DNA from 4 places in the Rhizobium bangladeshense genome. Region 3 is predicted to be linked to each of the others. Evidence: riboswitches for the same ligand, from Rfam matches in the RefSeq annotation. Region 3 holds a riboswitch; each other region holds the start of a gene.

Region 1 (4,185 bases), on a different replicon from region 3:
GATGCCGTTCTCGACCAGGAAGCCGCCGATGGCCTCGGCCTTTGCCGGGTCAAGCGTGCCGATCACACCGGCCTCGGATCTCAGGAAATGGCCTTCGATCAACGCCTTCTGAGATGCTCTTACCAGTTCCGTGTTCATCAGAGCACCGTTACTTCCGGCAATCAGCAAGTCGCAGGCTTCGTCGGGATGGTCGATGGAGTAGACATAGCCTTGACGCGTCGCCTGGATGAAGGCGCGGGCGTGTTCTCGACTTGCCGAGAGATAGGCGTCGCTGGAAACGATGACCGTCGTCTGCTCGTCTGGAATGCCATAATCAGAATAGTGGAAGCGGCCGATCTTCCGGTTTTCCAGTTCGGCGGCGATGCCTTCCCAGGTGTAGATCTCCAGCGTGAAGTCAATCGAGCCATTGTCCAGCGCCTCATAGGCGGAGGTGCCGAGGGTGACGGTCTTGACGTCCCCCTTGCCGCCGTCATTGCGGATCATCGCCGAGACCAACGCGCTCTCCCAGGTGCCACCGAAGCCGCCATAGGTCTTGCCGTCGAGATCTCGAGGCCTCTTGATGTCGTCGCGCCCGCCCTTGAAGATCAGGCGTGCGGTTTCCGTCTGGACGACGCCGTAGACCATCTTCACGTCACCGCCGCCGGCACGCTGCGTTAGGGCCTCGATCTCGCTGCTGATGCCGAAGTCGGCAACTCCGTTCGACACCAGCGTGCCGGCGCTGGTGTCGGTAAAGGGTAGAATCTCGACATCGAGGCCGGCGGCCGCATAAAAGCCCTTCTCCTTGGCGACGTAAATGCCGATATGGTTCGTGTTGGGCGTCCAGTCGAGCGCGATGCGAACCTTTGCCGGCGCCGATTGAGCAAAGGCGGCGCGGCCGGCGAGGCTTGTTGCGATAGCGGCGAGAATCGTCTGTCGACGGGTGAGCAGCAGCATGGTGACCTCCTCAGGTCTCTAGAGATGATGCCGAAAATTGTGAGCGGTTTTCGGACGACATCAGGCTCTAACTCTTTAAATCAGAACAGGATTCAGATTTTAGGCCGACGGCCTAAAATCATCCTGTTCTAGCGGATGAAGCAGGGTTTGCAGGATTTCGGTCTCTATCGCCTGGGCCGCCGGCGAGCCGAGGTCGGCGATGCTTCTCGGGCGGGGCAGGGGAACGCGGAATTCGCGGATGACGCGCGCCGGACGGGCAGACAGCACGTAGATCCGATCGGAGAGAAAAACGGCCTCACGGACATCGTGGGTGATCAGCAGCGCCGTCCAGCGATGTTCGGTCCACATGCCTTGCAGCCACTCCTGGATCTGCGTGCGGGTCAGCGCATCGAGCGCGCCGAAGGGCTCGTCGAGCAGAAGCATGTCCTGTTTCTGGATGACGGTGCGCAGCAGCGCAGCACGCTGGCGCATGCCGCCGGAAAGGGAGGCGGGGTAGTGATGTTCGAAGCTGGCGAGGCCGAACCGATCGAAGAGCGGCGCAACAGCGGCGCGGGCGGCCCGCCGGCTCATGCCCTTCACTTCCAGCCCGAGGGCGGCATTGTCGATGATCCGGCGCCAGGGCATCAGCGCATCGCGTTGCGGCATGAAGGCAAAGGAATGTGGCGTCTCTTCCAATGCCGCACCATTAAAAAACATGTTGCCGGAATCGGGCCGCAGCGCCTGCGTCAGCAGTCTCAGAACGGTCGATTTTCCGGAACCGGATGGGCCGACGATCGAGACGAACTCGCCGTTTGCGACAGCGAGCGAAATGTCGCCCAAAACCTTCATGCCGTCGAAGGACTTCGAGATGTTGCGCAGCTCAAGCATCTGACCGGTCATCGGCGTCGTTCCTGGGATGGCTGCCAGGGCATGACGAAACGCTGGATCAGCAACGTCAGCGCGAAGAGGCAGAGCGTCAACAGAGCGCTGACGATAACGGCGGCAAGCACCAGATCGGGACGGAAATTGTTCTTGGCGTTGAGGATATAGATGCCGAGGCCGCGCGCGGCACCGGCATATTCGGCGAAAATTGCGCCGACGACGGCATAGGTGATCGAGATCCTGAGGCCGGCGAAGAAATAGGGCAGCGAGGAGGGAAGCCGCGCCAGGCGGAAAATGCGCCAGCGGCTCGCTTTCATCGAGTTCAAGAGCTCGGCAATGTCACGGTCGGTCGCCTCATAGCCCTGAAGCAGAGCGACGAGCAGCGGGAAGAAGGTGACGAGCGCCACCAGCAATATTTTCGGCAAGAGGCCGAAACCGAACCACAGAACGACAAGAGGTGCGATCGCCACCAGCGGCAAGGTCTGGCTGGCGATGAAGATCGGCAGCAATGCGCGGCGCATGAAGGGCATGAAGTCCATCAGGATGGAAGAGACGAAGGCGAAGGCGAGTGACAGCGCGAAACCGCCGAGCGTGGCACCGAGCGTCGGCCAAGTGTTTGATATCAGTGCCTCTCGGTTCAGCCAGCCCTGGATAAGGATGCGCGAAGGTGCCGGCAGGATGGAAGGTTTTATGCCGGAAAGATCGACGTAAAGTTCCCATGCCGCGAGAAAGGCAAAGCCTGCGAGCAAGGCGGGCATCGCGCGATAGATGGCGAGGCGGAGCGTCGCAAGACGCGAATCCGATGGTCGTGGCGATGTCATCGGCGTTCGATTTCAGGCTTTCGTCGGGCCGTTCGTGGCAACTTGTCGACGGCATCGGTCTCGATGCGCGGCCGCACCCGCTTGAGGGCGATTGCCATGACGGTAGCGATAATGATGCAGGCGGAACTGCCGGACGTGGGGTAAAGTGACACTTGCGCGCCGGAAAACATTTGGACCTCGCTCCGCTGGCATTACCCAGATCAGCTTAGAAGGGTCCGGAGACTTGCACCTCGCATCTCAGCCCCGGCGACACGGAGCTCCCCTGTTATTGCAGCGAAAACTATCATTCGGGTCTTCCTGCCGCAACCGCAAAATTGCAAAGCAGTCCGTCTGGCCGGATGGGACCGCAGATAAAAAACACCCGGACGGAGGTCCTGTCCGGGTGTTTTCCGAGGTTCCGTACCTGCCGGGAACGGAACCCGAGCGCTCACCTCTCAGGCGGCTATTCGGCAGGGGTGATCGGTATGGCGGCAAGCGTCGATGTCGTCATTTCACCTGTATCGATCGACGGTCTCACCGTCGCTCTTGCCTGCGCCGCGGCTTCACGGCCGAGGGAGGAGGGGTTATAAAACCTCAACCAATGTTGAGGTCAATAGGAATGAATACGGTTTCTGCAACGCCGCTCGGAAGGCTTCTGACGGTCGGAGAAGTGGCGCAACGCAGTGGTCTTGCCGTATCGGCGCTGCATTTCTATGAGGCCAAGGGGCTGATCTCGAGTATCCGCACGCGCGGCAACCAGCGGCGCTACGGACGCGATGTGCTTCGCCGGCTCGGCATCATCAAGGTGGCGCAACGTGTCGGCATTCCGCTTTCGGAAATCCAGACGGCATTTGCCTCCCTGCCGCAGGGACGCACGCCGACAGTCGCCGACTGGCAGACGCTGTCGGCGCGCTGGAAGAATGAACTCGATGCGCGAATCAGGCAGTTCAGCCTGCTGCGAGACCGCCTGACCGGCTGCATCGGCTGCGGCTGCCTGTCGATCGAAAGCTGCCCTTTGCGCAATCCCTTCGATCGACTCGGCGAGGAAGGGCCGGGCGCGCGGCTGCTGGAGGCCGAAAACGAAGTATGAGCTTTCAGGGGAGAGCCCTAGCCTCTCGCGGAAAGATGATGCCTGCCTTTCTTTCGGCGGGCGCGCTCATATGTTAAGGGCGAATGGCGCAACAGGCGGCATTGTCCGCGAGGAGGACGGCTTCGTGTTCCATCCGAGACTATTCGAAAATCGCAATGTCGTCGTGACCGGCGCCGGGCGGGGCATCGGCCTCGAAGTGGCGCGGCAGTTTCTGGACTGCGGCGCGAAAGTGATCGTCCATACCGGTCGCAAACCCGAACGGGACCTGCCGGATTTTCTGCTGACGGCTGAATCGGAAAGGCGGGCGCTGCTGTTGCACGCCGATTTCACCGCCGTCGGCGGTGCTGCGCAATTTGCTGAAAATGCGCTCGCCTTTTTCGACAAGGTGCATGTGCTGGTCAACAACGCCGGCACCATGCTCGGCCGTTTTCCGGCTGCGACACTGACTGACGCAGATTATGAAACGATCGTCCGCTTGAACCAGACGTCGGTGGTGGCGCT
Region 2 (4,185 bases), on a different replicon from region 3:
GGGCGCCACCATAACCATCGCTCTCGCCGCTGCGCGGGACATACCCGTCGAAGCGGACGAGCTGAATATACTGATCTGCCTTGCGCTCTTTCAGCATATAGGGGCCAGTGCCGATGAATTCCTTCATCGGTTCGTCCTGCTTTTCCGACGGGATGATGATTGCCGCCGAATTGTTGAAGGCCAGCAGCGAGGTCAGCGGCGCATAGGGCTGCTTCAGCGTGATCGTCACGGTCGCCGGATCGGCGGCGGTGACCTTGTCGATGAAGCCGGCCACCTGCTTGCCGCGCGAGGCGATCTTCATCCAGCGGTTAAGGGAGGCGACGACATCCTCCGACGTCATGTCTGTATTGTCGTGGAACTTGATGCCGGTTCTGAGTTTGATCGTATAGGTTTTGCCGTCGGCGCTGATCTCAGGCAGGCTCTCGGCCAGCAGCGGCGTGACGTTCCAGCTCTTGTCGAAGGTATAGAGCGTTTCGAAAATATGCTGCGTGACGATGCCGACGAGATCGGCCGTCGACGACATCGGATCAAGCGTCGGCGGCTCGCCGATCGTCGCGACATTGATGACGCCGCCCTTTTCCTGGGCAGAGAGGGTCGAAGGCAGGGCGACGAGCGCGGTGCCGAGAAGGAATGCGACAAGCGTTTTCATGTAAGAGCTCCCGATTTAGTTCCACAATTATGTAATTCATCTTTTTGTAACAGAATAGAAGCTGGAACTATCGTGTCAAGCCGAAGCCGCGGATTATGTCTGCGGCGGAGGCTGAAATGCCTGAGAGAGCACAACATCGCCGGCCGAGACTGGCTGCCTGCGCGAAGGTCGCGCATGATACGAACATGGAGAATCGGCAGCGTCAGGACTTCAACAAAGGGAGGATCGAATGAGCATCGACTTCAACCAGGGACAATGGCTGAACGAACCGGCCAGCTGGCACGCCGACGAAACCGGCCTGACGATCACAACGGACGAAAAGACCGATTTCTGGCGCGAGACCTATTACGGCTTCACCCGCGACACCGGCCACTTCCTCGCCTTTCCCACCGGCGACAGCTTCACCGCACAGATCCGCGTCCAGGGCGAGTTCCGCACCCTCTACGACCAGGCCGGCCTGATGGTGCGCCTCGACGAGAGCCGCTGGTTGAAGACAGGCGTCGAATTCACCGACGGCGAAGCCTTCCTCAGCACCGTCGTTACCGACGGCAGATCCGACTGGTCGGTATCGCAGCCCTTCAAGGAACTGGAGGATTTCCACATCCGCGTCACCGTCGCAAACGGAGCGATGCGAATCCAGGCTTCACGCAATGGGCGCTTCTGGGCGTTGCTGCGGTTAGCGCCCTTCCCGGCTGCAGACCGTTACGAGGTGGGGCCGACAGCCTGCACGCCGGAGCGCAGGGGGCTGACGGTGCGGTTTTCGGAGTTTTCGATCGCGGCCGCGATCACGACGGGTCTTCATGATTTGAGTTAGGGGGATTTCGTCAGGATTGCGCTCCGAAGCACCGCAGTAACATCCACGCCCAAGGGTAGCCACTATACCCGAATTGTCATTTTCGGAGTGACAGCCGCGCCCTTCTCTGCGAAAAGAGCACGATTGAGAGACAGGGGCGTTCGTCGACAGACGGGCTGAGAAGAACCCTTCGAACCTGAACCGGATAATGCCGGCGGAGGGAGTCGCTCGGGAACCCGCCGTGAGAGGCGCGCCCCGCGCCCGCCCCCGCCTGAAAGGGGCGCCATGCAAAGAAAGTTCACGTCGGGAACCATGCTGAAGGCGATGCGCGAAAAGCCGCCGCTCGTCCAGTGCATCACCAATTATGTCGCCATGAACATCGCGGCCAATGTTCTGCTTGCGTCGGGTGCTTCGCCCGCCATGGTGCATGCCGCTGAAGAAGCCGGTGAATTCGCCGGTATCGCGAATGCATTGACCATCAACATCGGCACGCTGTCGACGCAATGGATCGACGGCATGCAGACGGCGGCGAAGGCCGCCAACGCAGCCGGCAAACCATGGGTGCTCGATCCAGTCGCGCATTACGCGACGGCCTTCCGCCGCGCAGCGGTCGCCGATCTCCTGGCGCTCAAGCCGACGATCATCCGCGGCAACGCGTCCGAGATCATCGCGCTTGCTGGCGGAGAGAGCCGCGGCCAGGGCGTCGACAGCCGCGACCCGGTCGAACAGGCGGAGGATTCGGCACGGCGGCTGGCGGAGCGGCAGCAAGCCGTCGTTGCCGTCACCGGTGCGGTCGATTTCGTCACCGATGGTGAAAGGGCCGTGCGCATTCAGGGTGGGTCGGCCCTGATGCCGCAGGTCACCGCGCTCGGTTGCTCGCTTACCTGCCTCGTCGGCGCCTTCGCCGCGACCGCGCCCGAGGATATCTTCGGCGCGACTGTCGCCGCGCTTGCGACCTTCGCCGTTGCCGGCGAAGATGCGGCGCTGGGTGCCGCCGGCCCGGGCTCCTTCTCCTGGCGCTTCCTCGATGCGCTGGCTGCGATCGACGCCGAAACGCTCGATGCCAGGGCAAGGGTATCGGTTGCATGAAGCGCTTCGACCTTTCGCTCTATCTCGTTCTCGATTCCGATCTCTGCGCCGCGATCGGCATGATCGAGACCGCGCGCCTTGCCGTTGCCGGCGGCGCGACGATGGTGCAGCTGCGCGACAAACATGCGGGCACGCCCAGAATGATCGAGACCGGCCGAGCCTTGAAACAAGCGCTTGCGGGAACCGGCGCGCTGCTTATCGTCAATGACGATGTCGAGGCAGCGGTCGCCATAGGTGCCGACGGCCTGCATATCGGCCAGGAGGACATGGATGCGCGCACGGCACGGACTATGATCGGTCCCGACATGATCCTCGGCCTCTCGGTCGAGACAGCGCCGCTTGCTAGCGCCGTCGATCCCGGTCTCGTTGATTATACCGGCGTCGGACCGGTCTTTGCGACCCCGACCAAGGCCGACCACAAACAGCCAATCGGCTTTGACGGTCTTGCAAGGCTGGTGAAGGCCTCGCCGGTGCCGTCGGTCGCCATCGGCGGCCTCAAGGCGAGCCACGTGGCCGAGGTATTTGCCGCCGGCGCCAGAGGACTTGCCGTCGTCTCCGCCATCGCGGGCACGCCAGACCCCGAGGCGGCCACGCGCCGCATCGCCGCAGAAATCCGAAAGGTCCGCCCATGATCCGCAACGTTCTCTCCATCGCCGGCTCCGATCCATCCGGCGGCGCCGGCATCCAGGCCGACCTCAAGGCCTTTTCCGCCCGCGGCGTCTACGGCATGGCTGTGCTGACCGCGCTGACGGCGCAGAACACGCAGGGTGTGACCGGCGTGCATCTGGTGCCGCCGCAATTCGTCGCCGACCAGATCGATGCCGTCTTTGCCGATGTGCGCGTCGACGCCGTCAAGATCGGCATGATCGCCAATGCCGCCATCGCCGAGGCCGTCGCCGCAGCCCTTGCTGACCGGCGCGGCATTCCCATCGTCCTCGACCCGGTGATGATCGCCAAGGGCGGTGCCACCCTGCTTGAGCCTGACGCGGTCGACGTGCTGACCCGGCGGCTGCTGCCGTTGGCCACGCTTCTCACCCCGAACCTACCTGAAGCCGCCGCCCTGCTGCACCAGCCGGTTGCGACCAATCGCGAGGAGATGGCCGCCCAGGCAGAGCGATTGCGCGCCCTCGGTCCGGCCGCCGTGCTGGTCAAGGGCGGACACCTCGACGGTGAGGAAAGCCCCGACGTGCTTTCAATTGCCGACGGCCTGCACTGGTTCGAGGCCCGACGTGTACCGACCAAGAATACCCACGGCACCGGCTGCACGCTCTCCAGCGCACTGGCCGCCGAACTCGCCAAAGGCGCCTCGGCGCCAGAGGCCGTTGCCATCGCGAAGGATTATCTCGCCGGCGCGGTCGCAGCCGCCGGAAAGCTCAGCGTGGGCTCCGGGCACGGTCCGGTCCAGCATTTCCACGCGCTTTGGAAAGAGGGCGAATAGGCGCTGGCGTCGGCGAACAGATCCAAATGCAAAACGGCCCGGCTCTCCCGGGCCGTTTTGCATTGGACCCATACCTCACGTCGAAGCCGCAACGAGAATCGCAGGCGCCGCCGCGCCGCATCCGAAAATCCCTGTTGACAAGCCCTCCGAGATGGCGAAGTCTATGACATTAAAAGGGGATATATTCCGCAATAACGGAACTCGGGAGGATAGACA
Region 3 (4,185 bases):
ACGGTGAGGCCGGCAACGCCGGCCCCCTTGACGAGGATGCGCATCGTCATTCTCCGGAAGGCGGTTTCGCGGCCTCGGCGACGGGCATGTAGAGGTCGCCGCCGTCGCGATACCTGGCGGCCATGGCTTCCAGTCCTTCTTTCTGGGCTTCGGCGCGAATGTCGTGGGAAATACGCATGGAACAGAATTTCGGGCCGCACATCGAGCAGAAATGCGCCACCTTGTGCGCCTCCTTCGGCAAAGTCTCGTCATGGAAGGAACGCGCCGTTTCCGGATCCAGAGACAGGTTGAACTGGTCTTCCCAGCGGAATTCGAAGCGTGCCCGCGACAGCGCGTCGTCGCGGATGCGGGCGGCCGGATGGCCCTTGGCAAGATCGGCGGCATGAGCGGCGATCTTGTAGGTGATGACGCCGGTCTTGACGTCGCTGCGATCCGGCAGCCCCAGATGCTCCTTCGGCGTGACGTAGCAGAGCATGGCTGTGCCGAACCACCCGATCATCGCGGCTCCGATGCCGGAGGTAATATGATCATAGCCAGGTGCGATGTCGGTGGTCAGGGGTCCGAGCGTATAGAAGGGAGCCTCGCCGCAAACCTTGAGCTGCTTATCCATATTCTCCTTGATCTTGTGCATCGGCACGTGGCCGGGACCTTCGATCATCACCTGGCAATCCCTGGCCCAGGCGATTTTGGTCAGTTCGCCGAGGGTTTCGAGCTCGGCAAATTGCGCTGCGTCATTGGCATCGGCGATCGAGCCAGGGCGAAGGCCGTCTCCAAGCGAGAAGGAGACGTCGTAGGCGCGGCAGATCTCGCAGATTTCCTCGAAATGCTCGTAGAGAAAGCTCTCCTTGTGATGATGCAGACACCACTTGGCCATGATAGAGCCGCCGCGTGAGACGATGCCGGTGACACGATTGACGGTGAGCGGGATATAGGCAAGCCGCACGCCCGCATGAATGGTGAAATAGTCGACGCCCTGCTCGGCCTGTTCGATCAGCGTATCGCGATAGACCTCCCAGCTGAGATCCTCGGCAATGCCGTTCACCTTTTCAAGCGCCTGATAGAGCGGCACCGTTCCGATCGGAACCGGCGAATTGCGAATGATCCATTCCCGGATATTGTGAATGTTGCGGCCGGTGGAAAGGTCCATCACCGTGTCGGCGCCCCAGCGGATCGCCCAGACCATCTTTTCCACCTCCTCCGCCATCGACGAGGTGACGGCCGAGTTGCCGATATTGGCATTGATCTTCACCAGGAAATTACGGCCGATGATCATCGGTTCGGACTCTGGGTGGTTGATGTTGGCCGGAATGATCGCCCGGCCCGCCGCGACTTCCCGCCGGACGAATTCGGGCGTGACGAAATCGGGAATATCAGCACCAAAGCTCTCGCCGTCGCGGGTCAGCGCCTCCTTCGCGGCCTGCCGGCCGAGGTTTTCGCGGATCGCGATGAACTCCATTTCCGGCGTGACGATGCCGGCACGCGCATAGGCGAGCTGGGTGACGGCGCGGCCCGTCTTTGCCTTGAGCGGTGTGTTGCGAATGGGGAATTCCGGCGTCAGCCGCTCGCCTGCGGCAAAACCATTGTCTTCAGGCTTCACCAGCCGGCCTTCATAGGCTTCGACATCGCCACGCGCCTTGATCCAGTTTTCGCGCAAACGCGGCAGCCCGGCGTCGATCGAGACCGTATGTTGCGGGTCAGTATAGGGACCGGAGGAATCGTAGACCGTGACCGGTGGTTCGCCCGAGGTCGGGTGAAGGCTGATTTCCCGCATAGGCACGCGAAGATCCGGATAGAGTGTTCCGGGCTTTACGACCTTGCTCGAGGCCGGAAGCGGGCCGGTGGTGACCACGGGAGTAAGCTTGGGTGCGGCAATATTCATGGGTGAGGCTCCAAGGTTTGACGTTTGGAGACCCAGTTCCAGTGTTGGAATGATGGAAAGACGCCTCAAGCGACAAAGCGAAATCCGCCTGACAGCCGCAGCGTCCGCACCGTCCCTACGCCAGTATGAACTGGATCAGGTTCAACGGGTCACTGCGCCACAATCGGCAAAGCCGTATTGTTCAGCAGAATCTCAGCCCCTTGCCGGGACACCCCTGGTGAATGCGCGGCATCAAAGACCGGAGCGGCCCCGATGTCAAGAAGGCCTCTCCTTATCCGTTCCGGTGCAATGGTTTGAATTTGACCACGATGGAAAAAGAAGGAGGCAGCCTGAAGGGAAATCCCTCTGGCGTTTCATGAGCATAGCAGTGCGGGGCCCAGCCGCGCGCTTCGCTGCGGAGGTTGATGGAGGCCCCGTGCCAGGCAGGATTGGCACCCCGAGATCTCTGGTCTAGTGTTGAGTTCTCTGCGGGCATTCAGCAGCAGCCGGTACGTTGAACAAACGGGATTCTCATGACCACGCATCGCTTCATTCCGACGATCTTCCATAATGTCATCGGTTCCCTGCCGGTGGCGCTCCGTATCGCGAGTGGCGATACCGTGGTCACGGAAACGCTCGACGCCATCGGCTATGACAAGGACGGCATCAGGCGGGCATCTGGTCCGAACCCGATGAACGGCCCAATTTTCGTGGAGGGTGCGGAGGCCGGTGATGCGCTGAAGGTAGATATCATCAGCATGACGCCAACCAGGGGCACTGGTTTTACCCGAAGCATCGTCGCGGCCAATGTTGTCGACCCTGAAACGGTTCGCGGCCTTCCGCCGCGCGATACCGCTCTCTGGACCATCGACCGCGAAGCATTGACCGTCCGGCTGTCGGAGCCGGTCGCGGGTCTCGAGAATTTCGTTCTGCCCCTCGCGCCGATGATCGGCTGTTTCGGGGTCGCGCCCGCCCTCGCCCAGGCGATATCGACCGCGACCAGTGGCGAATATGGCGGCAACATGGACTATCGCCTGTTCGGCCCCGGCACCACGGTTCGCTTCCCAATATCGGCGCCGGGCGCCCTGTTCTTTTTGGGCGACTGCCATGCCGTGCAGGGAGATGGCGAGATTGTCGGCACCGGCATCGAGACCAGTTTCGAGGTCACGGTGCGGCTGACGGTGGAAAAGAAGTCTGGGCTGGTCTGGCCGCGCGGAGAAACCGCTGAAGACATCTTCACGATCGGCAATGCCCGGCCCCTCGATCAGGCGCTTCAGCATGCGACGAGTGAAATGCTGAACTGGCTGGCGTCCGATTATGGTCTGGACAGGACGGCTGCAAGCCATCTGCTGGGCCAGGTAGTGCGTTACGATGTCGGCAACGTCTTCGATCCGGCCTATACGATGGCTTGCCGGGTCGCGAAGAAATGGCTGGCCGGCCGATCGTGACGACCGGTCCATGCTTCAGTCGTGCCGCGACAGGAAGCGGGAAACGGTCGCCATGCACAGCGGCCTTTCCTCGACATGCGGCATATGGCTGGAATTTTCGAAGAGCACCCACTCGCAGCCGGGGACGCGATCGAGATAGGGCCTGACGACCAGGGGCGTCGCCTCGTCATATTTGCCCGAGATCAGCAGCGTCGGTGCTTCGATGCGATCGAGCCGGTCTTCGATCGTCCAATCCTTCATCGTTCCGATGACGTGGAATTCCGTCGGGCCGTTCATGTTGCGATAGACGGTGTTGTCTTCGTCCATGATGGCAAAGGTGCGCGCCACCTCGGGCGGCCATGGCGCCACGCGGCAGACATGGCGATCATAGAAGACGCGGGAGGCGGCGATATAGTCCGGATCGGTGAGGCTTCCGGCGTGTTCGTGCTTCAGCAGCGTGTCCTGCACCTCCTTCGGCAATTCCTGCCGCAGCCGGTTGGCCTCGGCAACCCAGGTGTGCATGTTGGCCGGCGAATTGGCGATAACCAGGGCTTTCAAACCCTGCGGCCGGCGCACCGCATGTTCGGCGCCGAGCATGCCGCCCCAGGACTGGCCCAGAAAGGCGTAACGATGCTGGATGCCGAGGTGGGCCAGCAGTTCGTCCAGCTCTTCGAGGAAGAGACCGACCGTCCAGAAATCCGGGCCCTTGTCAGGAAGGCGGGTGGAATTGCCGTTGCCGAGCTGGTCGTAATGGATGACCGGCCGGCCGTCGAGGGCGGCGATGTCCTTGAAGGAATCGACGTAATCATGCGTGCAGCCGGGCCCTCCATGCGCAACGACGAGAGGCAGCTTGTCGCTTTTCAGGGAGCCGGTCACGCGGTACCAGGTGCGATAATCGCG
Region 4 (4,185 bases), on a different replicon from region 3:
ACGGCGCCAGCATTCCGCCCGCGAGCCACGAAGCAGCACGCAGGAAGCCGTCATATGGATCGAGCACGGTGACCTCGGCATCTCTAGCGCGCAGCTCATGCGCCATCGTCAGGCCGGCAACGCCGGCCCCTTTGACAAGAACACGCATCTCATTCGCTCGATTGCTGCAGGATTTCTACCGGCATGTAGAGGTCTCCGCCCTCGCGATAACGCGCTGCCATCGCATCCAGACCTTCCTTCTGTGCTTCGGCGCGGATATCGTGCGAGATGCGCATGGAGCAGAATTTCGGACCGCACATGGAGCAGAAATGCGCCACCTTATGGGCTTCCTTCGGCAGCGTCTCGTCGTGGAAGCTGCGGGCGGTTTCGGGGTCCAGCGAGAGGTTGAACTGATCCTCCCAGCGGAATTCGAAACGGGCGCGGGAGAGCGCGTCGTCGCGCAGTTGCGCGGCCGGATGCCCCTTGGCGAGATCGGCGGCGTGGGCGGCGACCTTGTAGGTGATGACGCCTACCTTCACGTCGTTGCGGTCGGGAAGCCCCAGATGCTCCTTGGGCGTGACGTAGCAGAGCATCGCCGTGCCGAACCAGCCGATCATGGCTGCGCCTATCCCAGAGGTGATGTGATCGTAGCCCGGCGCGATATCGGTCGTCAGCGGCCCGAGCGTGTAGAAAGGCGCCTCGCCGCAGACTTCGAGCTGCTTGTCCATGTTCTCCTTGATCTTGTGCATCGGCACATGGCCGGGGCCCTCGATCATCACCTGGCAGTCTTTCGTCCAGGCGATCTTGGTCAGCTCTCCCAGTGTTTCCAGTTCGGCGAACTGCGCCGCATCATTCGCGTCAGCGATCGAGCCGGGGCGCAGGCCATCGCCGAGCGAGAAGGAGACGTCATAGGCGCGGCAGATGTCGCAGATCTCCTCGAAATGCTCGTAGAGGAAGCTTTCGCGGTGATGATGGAGACACCACTTCGCCATGATCGAACCGCCGCGCGAGACAATGCCGGTCACGCGGTTGGCGGTGAGCGGGATGTAGTGAAGCCGCACGCCGGCATGGATGGTGAAATAGTCGACGCCCTGTTCGGCCTGTTCGATCAGCGTGTCGCGATACACCTCCCAGGTCAGGTTCTCGGCAATGCCCTCGACCTTCTCCAGCGCCTGATAGAGCGGCACGGTACCGATCGGCACCGGCGAATTGCGGATGATCCATTCGCGGATGTTGTGGATGTTACGGCCGGTGGAGAGATCCATGACGGTATCGGCGCCCCAGCGGGCCGCCCAGACCATTTTCTCGACCTCCTCCGCCATCGATGAGGTGACGGCCGAGTTGCCGATATTGGCGTTGATCTTCACCAGAAAATTGCGGCCGATGATCATCGGTTCGGCTTCCGGATGGTTGATGTTGGCGGGGATGATCGCCCGACCCGCCGCCACTTCCTGCCGGACGAATTCCGCCGTCACATGGTTCGGAATTTGGGCGCCGAAACTTTCGCCGCTGCGGACCATGGCTTCGGCCCTCGCTTTGCGGCCGAGATTTTCGCGGATGGCGATGAACTCCATTTCCGGCGTGATGATACCGGCGCGCGCATAGGCGAACTGGGTGACGGCCTTGCCGTCCTTTGCGCGCAGCGGCTGGCGTAGCGCGGGGAATTCGGGCGTCAGCCTTTCGCCGCTGGCAAAGCCGTTGTCTTCGGGACGGACATGACGGCCCTGATAGGCCTCGACGTCGCCGCGGGCGAGAACCCAGTCACGTCGCAGTGAGGGCAGCCCTTGTTCGATGCGGATCTCGGTGCCCTCGATCGTATAGGGGCCGGACGAGTCGTAGACGACAACGGGCGGCTCGCCCGATGTCGGATGCAGGCTGATTTCGCGCATCGGCACGCAAATTTCGGGATGGACGTCCCCCCGAATGTAGATCTTCCTGGATGCCGGCAAGGGGCCGATGGTGACGGATGGGGTGATATTCTTTGCGGCGATATTCATGGTTTGAGGCTCCAAGTTTTCGATTGGAGACCCAGTCCTCAGCCGGAATGATGAAAAGACGCCGGCACGGATTCGACGCGTGAATCCACTGCCTTCGAGCGCTTGCACCGTCCCTACGCCAGTATGAACTGGATCAGGTTCAACGGGTCACTGCGCCACAATCGGCAAAGCCGTATTGTCCAGCAGTATCTCAGCCCCTTGCCGGGACCCCCCTGGTGAATGCGAAAAGGGTAGAGGCTTGCCGAGGGGACTGTCAAGCGACAATCTGCGATGGCTCGGGGTCAGGTTACACACAGGCTATCGTGCGTGTCGCCGCGATTAAGCGATGGACAAGGGCAATCGTCCGGTCGGCACGCTTCCGCAAGACAAGCGCCCTTGTCGCATAGGCAGTCGATTTATTCTGAGTAGTTCGCCAAATCTACCGAGATACAGAAGCGCTATTGAGAAAGCAGGCGCGGAACTGGAAAGTCTAGTACTTTGTCCGTGTAGCTTTCGACCAAGGCGCTAAACGGCGTGCCGTCTCGAAGTTTCAGTACGGCACGATGTTCGAGCAGGAACGGCGGCAGGCTGAGGGAACTTGTTTCATGCGCTGTTAAGCCGTCCATGTCCCAGCCTTCGGATAGAGGGGACCAGAGCAACTTGGCAGACAGGTTTGTGCGAGTGAAATTAAGAGCCTGAACGGCTCTGCCAAACGCGATATCGCTGGTCTTCAAAGCCTGATTCATCTCTGCAGTTAATTTTGCGGGTACATACCAATTTTCGGCTTCCGACAAGACGCGGTCGCCGCAGACCAGGCGGACGCGGCGATAAGCGATCAGCTCACCGGGTCCGACGGTCAGAAGGTCACGGATGTGCTCATCGGCCGGCTTGTCTTGCCCGCCCACACGCTGAGCTACAATCTTAGAACCTTCCGGTGCGAGCTTGTGCGCGGCGCACCAGCGGTCAAGGGTCAACGTAGCACTGGCATTACTCAGGAGATTGGTATTCAAGGTCTGAAGGACCGCAAGCGCTTCCACTCGAGATGCCGGCGTGTTCAGCCACTGAGACCCTATAGACGGTTCTTGCGCGATTGCGACCTGGGTGCCCAGCACGATGGCGGCCGCTGCAAATGCGGCGATACGAATGCATTTCGCAGGACATAATGACATGGAGAATGAAATCCTTTCTGCAGTATAATTGGGCAAGCCTTGCGGGCCAAATATCCTTGATTTTTGCCGATGAGCGAGCGTTGTCAGTGTATATGATAGCGGCAGCAGGATTTGAACTGCGGCTCGCGTGTACCGCACAATGGTCAGTTTCCAAAAGACTTTCTTACCATCTTTCGATGTTCCAACCGTGCTGGTTCGCACCTGTTGAAACTTGTGTGCCCGAGCCGTCCTTTGCTTGTGTCGCATCCATGTCGTCCATAATAACCTCCATCCGCTCGCCGACCTTTTGTTGGAGTTTGAAAGCGTTGGCGACTGAGCCGGCGCTTCCATTTGGGGATTTGGAAACCCGAGAGACGTGGATTTCAAATGAGGAACGTGGCGGCCGGTCCGAATTCTCCCAATTCTATACTCGTGCCTCTCACTTAAAGGTTCAGCGCCTTTGTCTTCGCCCTCGCTTGTTGCGAGATGTTCATAAAGCTGGATCGGATAAAATAGCTCGCAACCGAAAGCAAAATCTAGGAGCCATTGTTGGAAAAAGGTCTTCTTCGTCGACCCGGAGCTCTCCTGCCTCTCGAGTGACAATTGCAGACCAGGCAGCGACACGCCGTCGATGGTTGCCAACTGCAGATGCGAGTAGCCAAGGCGCTTGTCTGATTGCTTTTTCTGATGCATGTCATCGTGCTCCTTGTGCAAGCCTCCCGACCATGATGTTGCCGGCAAGATTTCAGCATTCATAGGAAGCAATATTCCTGCGGTGTGCTATCGTAGCTCCTATCCAGGACAATTCATGAAATACGTCAGCAACGCAACAGATGAGACGGATATATCTTATATTATATCTTTTTTCGTTCGAGACATCGCAAATATCCGTGTGAAAAGTTCGTGAGTGATAGGAAATATTATTTCATATATACCTACATATATTGATTTCACAGCTTTGGGTGGCTGGATGGAATGGCAGGTCTTTAAAGGCCGCGGCAAACGCCCGCTGGTCGAAATGGCAATCGGACGATGCAAGGCTATCATCGGGCGGCGTCTGCGGGCCAGGTCGCCCCTAGTCA

What was found. A riboswitch is a leader RNA that binds a small molecule or an ion and turns the genes downstream of it on or off. The one in region 3 is predicted to bind thiamine pyrophosphate.
Region 1: another riboswitch for thiamine pyrophosphate. It lies ahead of J2J98_RS19670 (ABC transporter permease); the one in region 3 lies ahead of thiC (phosphomethylpyrimidine synthase ThiC).
Region 2: another riboswitch for thiamine pyrophosphate. It lies ahead of thiM (hydroxyethylthiazole kinase); the one in region 3 lies ahead of thiC (phosphomethylpyrimidine synthase ThiC).
Region 4: another riboswitch for thiamine pyrophosphate. It lies ahead of thiC (phosphomethylpyrimidine synthase ThiC); the one in region 3 lies ahead of thiC (phosphomethylpyrimidine synthase ThiC).

Annotation. Positions count from the first base shown of each region.
Region 1 is NZ_CP071612.1:4,081,280-4,085,464, reverse strand. It holds gene J2J98_RS19680 (ABC transporter substrate-binding protein) at 1-933, opposite strand, end outside; partial or broken gene J2J98_RS19675 (ABC transporter ATP-binding protein) at 1,001-1,812, opposite strand; gene J2J98_RS19670 (ABC transporter permease) at 1,809-2,615, opposite strand; TPP riboswitch at 2,776-2,889, opposite strand; gene soxR (redox-sensitive transcriptional activator SoxR) at 3,214-3,684, shown strand; gene J2J98_RS19660 (SDR family NAD(P)-dependent oxidoreductase) at 3,809-4,185, shown strand, end outside.
Region 2 is NZ_CP071614.1:331,746-335,930, reverse strand. It holds gene J2J98_RS25480 (ABC transporter substrate-binding protein) at 1-649, opposite strand, end outside; gene J2J98_RS25475 (DUF1349 domain-containing protein) at 879-1,463, shown strand; TPP riboswitch at 1,586-1,682, shown strand; gene thiM (hydroxyethylthiazole kinase) at 1,728-2,531, shown strand; gene thiE (thiamine phosphate synthase) at 2,528-3,163, shown strand; gene thiD (bifunctional hydroxymethylpyrimidine kinase/phosphomethylpyrimidine kinase) at 3,160-3,969, shown strand.
Region 3 is NZ_CP071617.1:154,086-158,270, forward strand. It holds gene thiO (glycine oxidase ThiO) at 1-44, opposite strand, end outside; gene thiC (phosphomethylpyrimidine synthase ThiC) at 47-1,879, opposite strand; TPP riboswitch at 1,974-2,105, opposite strand; gene J2J98_RS29885 (acetamidase/formamidase family protein) at 2,392-3,306, shown strand; gene J2J98_RS29890 (proline iminopeptidase-family hydrolase) at 3,322-4,185, opposite strand, start outside.
Region 4 is NZ_CP071615.1:333,353-337,537, forward strand. It holds gene thiO (glycine oxidase ThiO) at 1-148, opposite strand, end outside; gene thiC (phosphomethylpyrimidine synthase ThiC) at 150-1,976, opposite strand; TPP riboswitch at 2,069-2,200, opposite strand; gene J2J98_RS27540 (hypothetical protein) at 2,414-3,124, opposite strand; partial or broken gene J2J98_RS27550 (IS5/IS1182 family transposase) at 4,068-4,185, shown strand, end outside.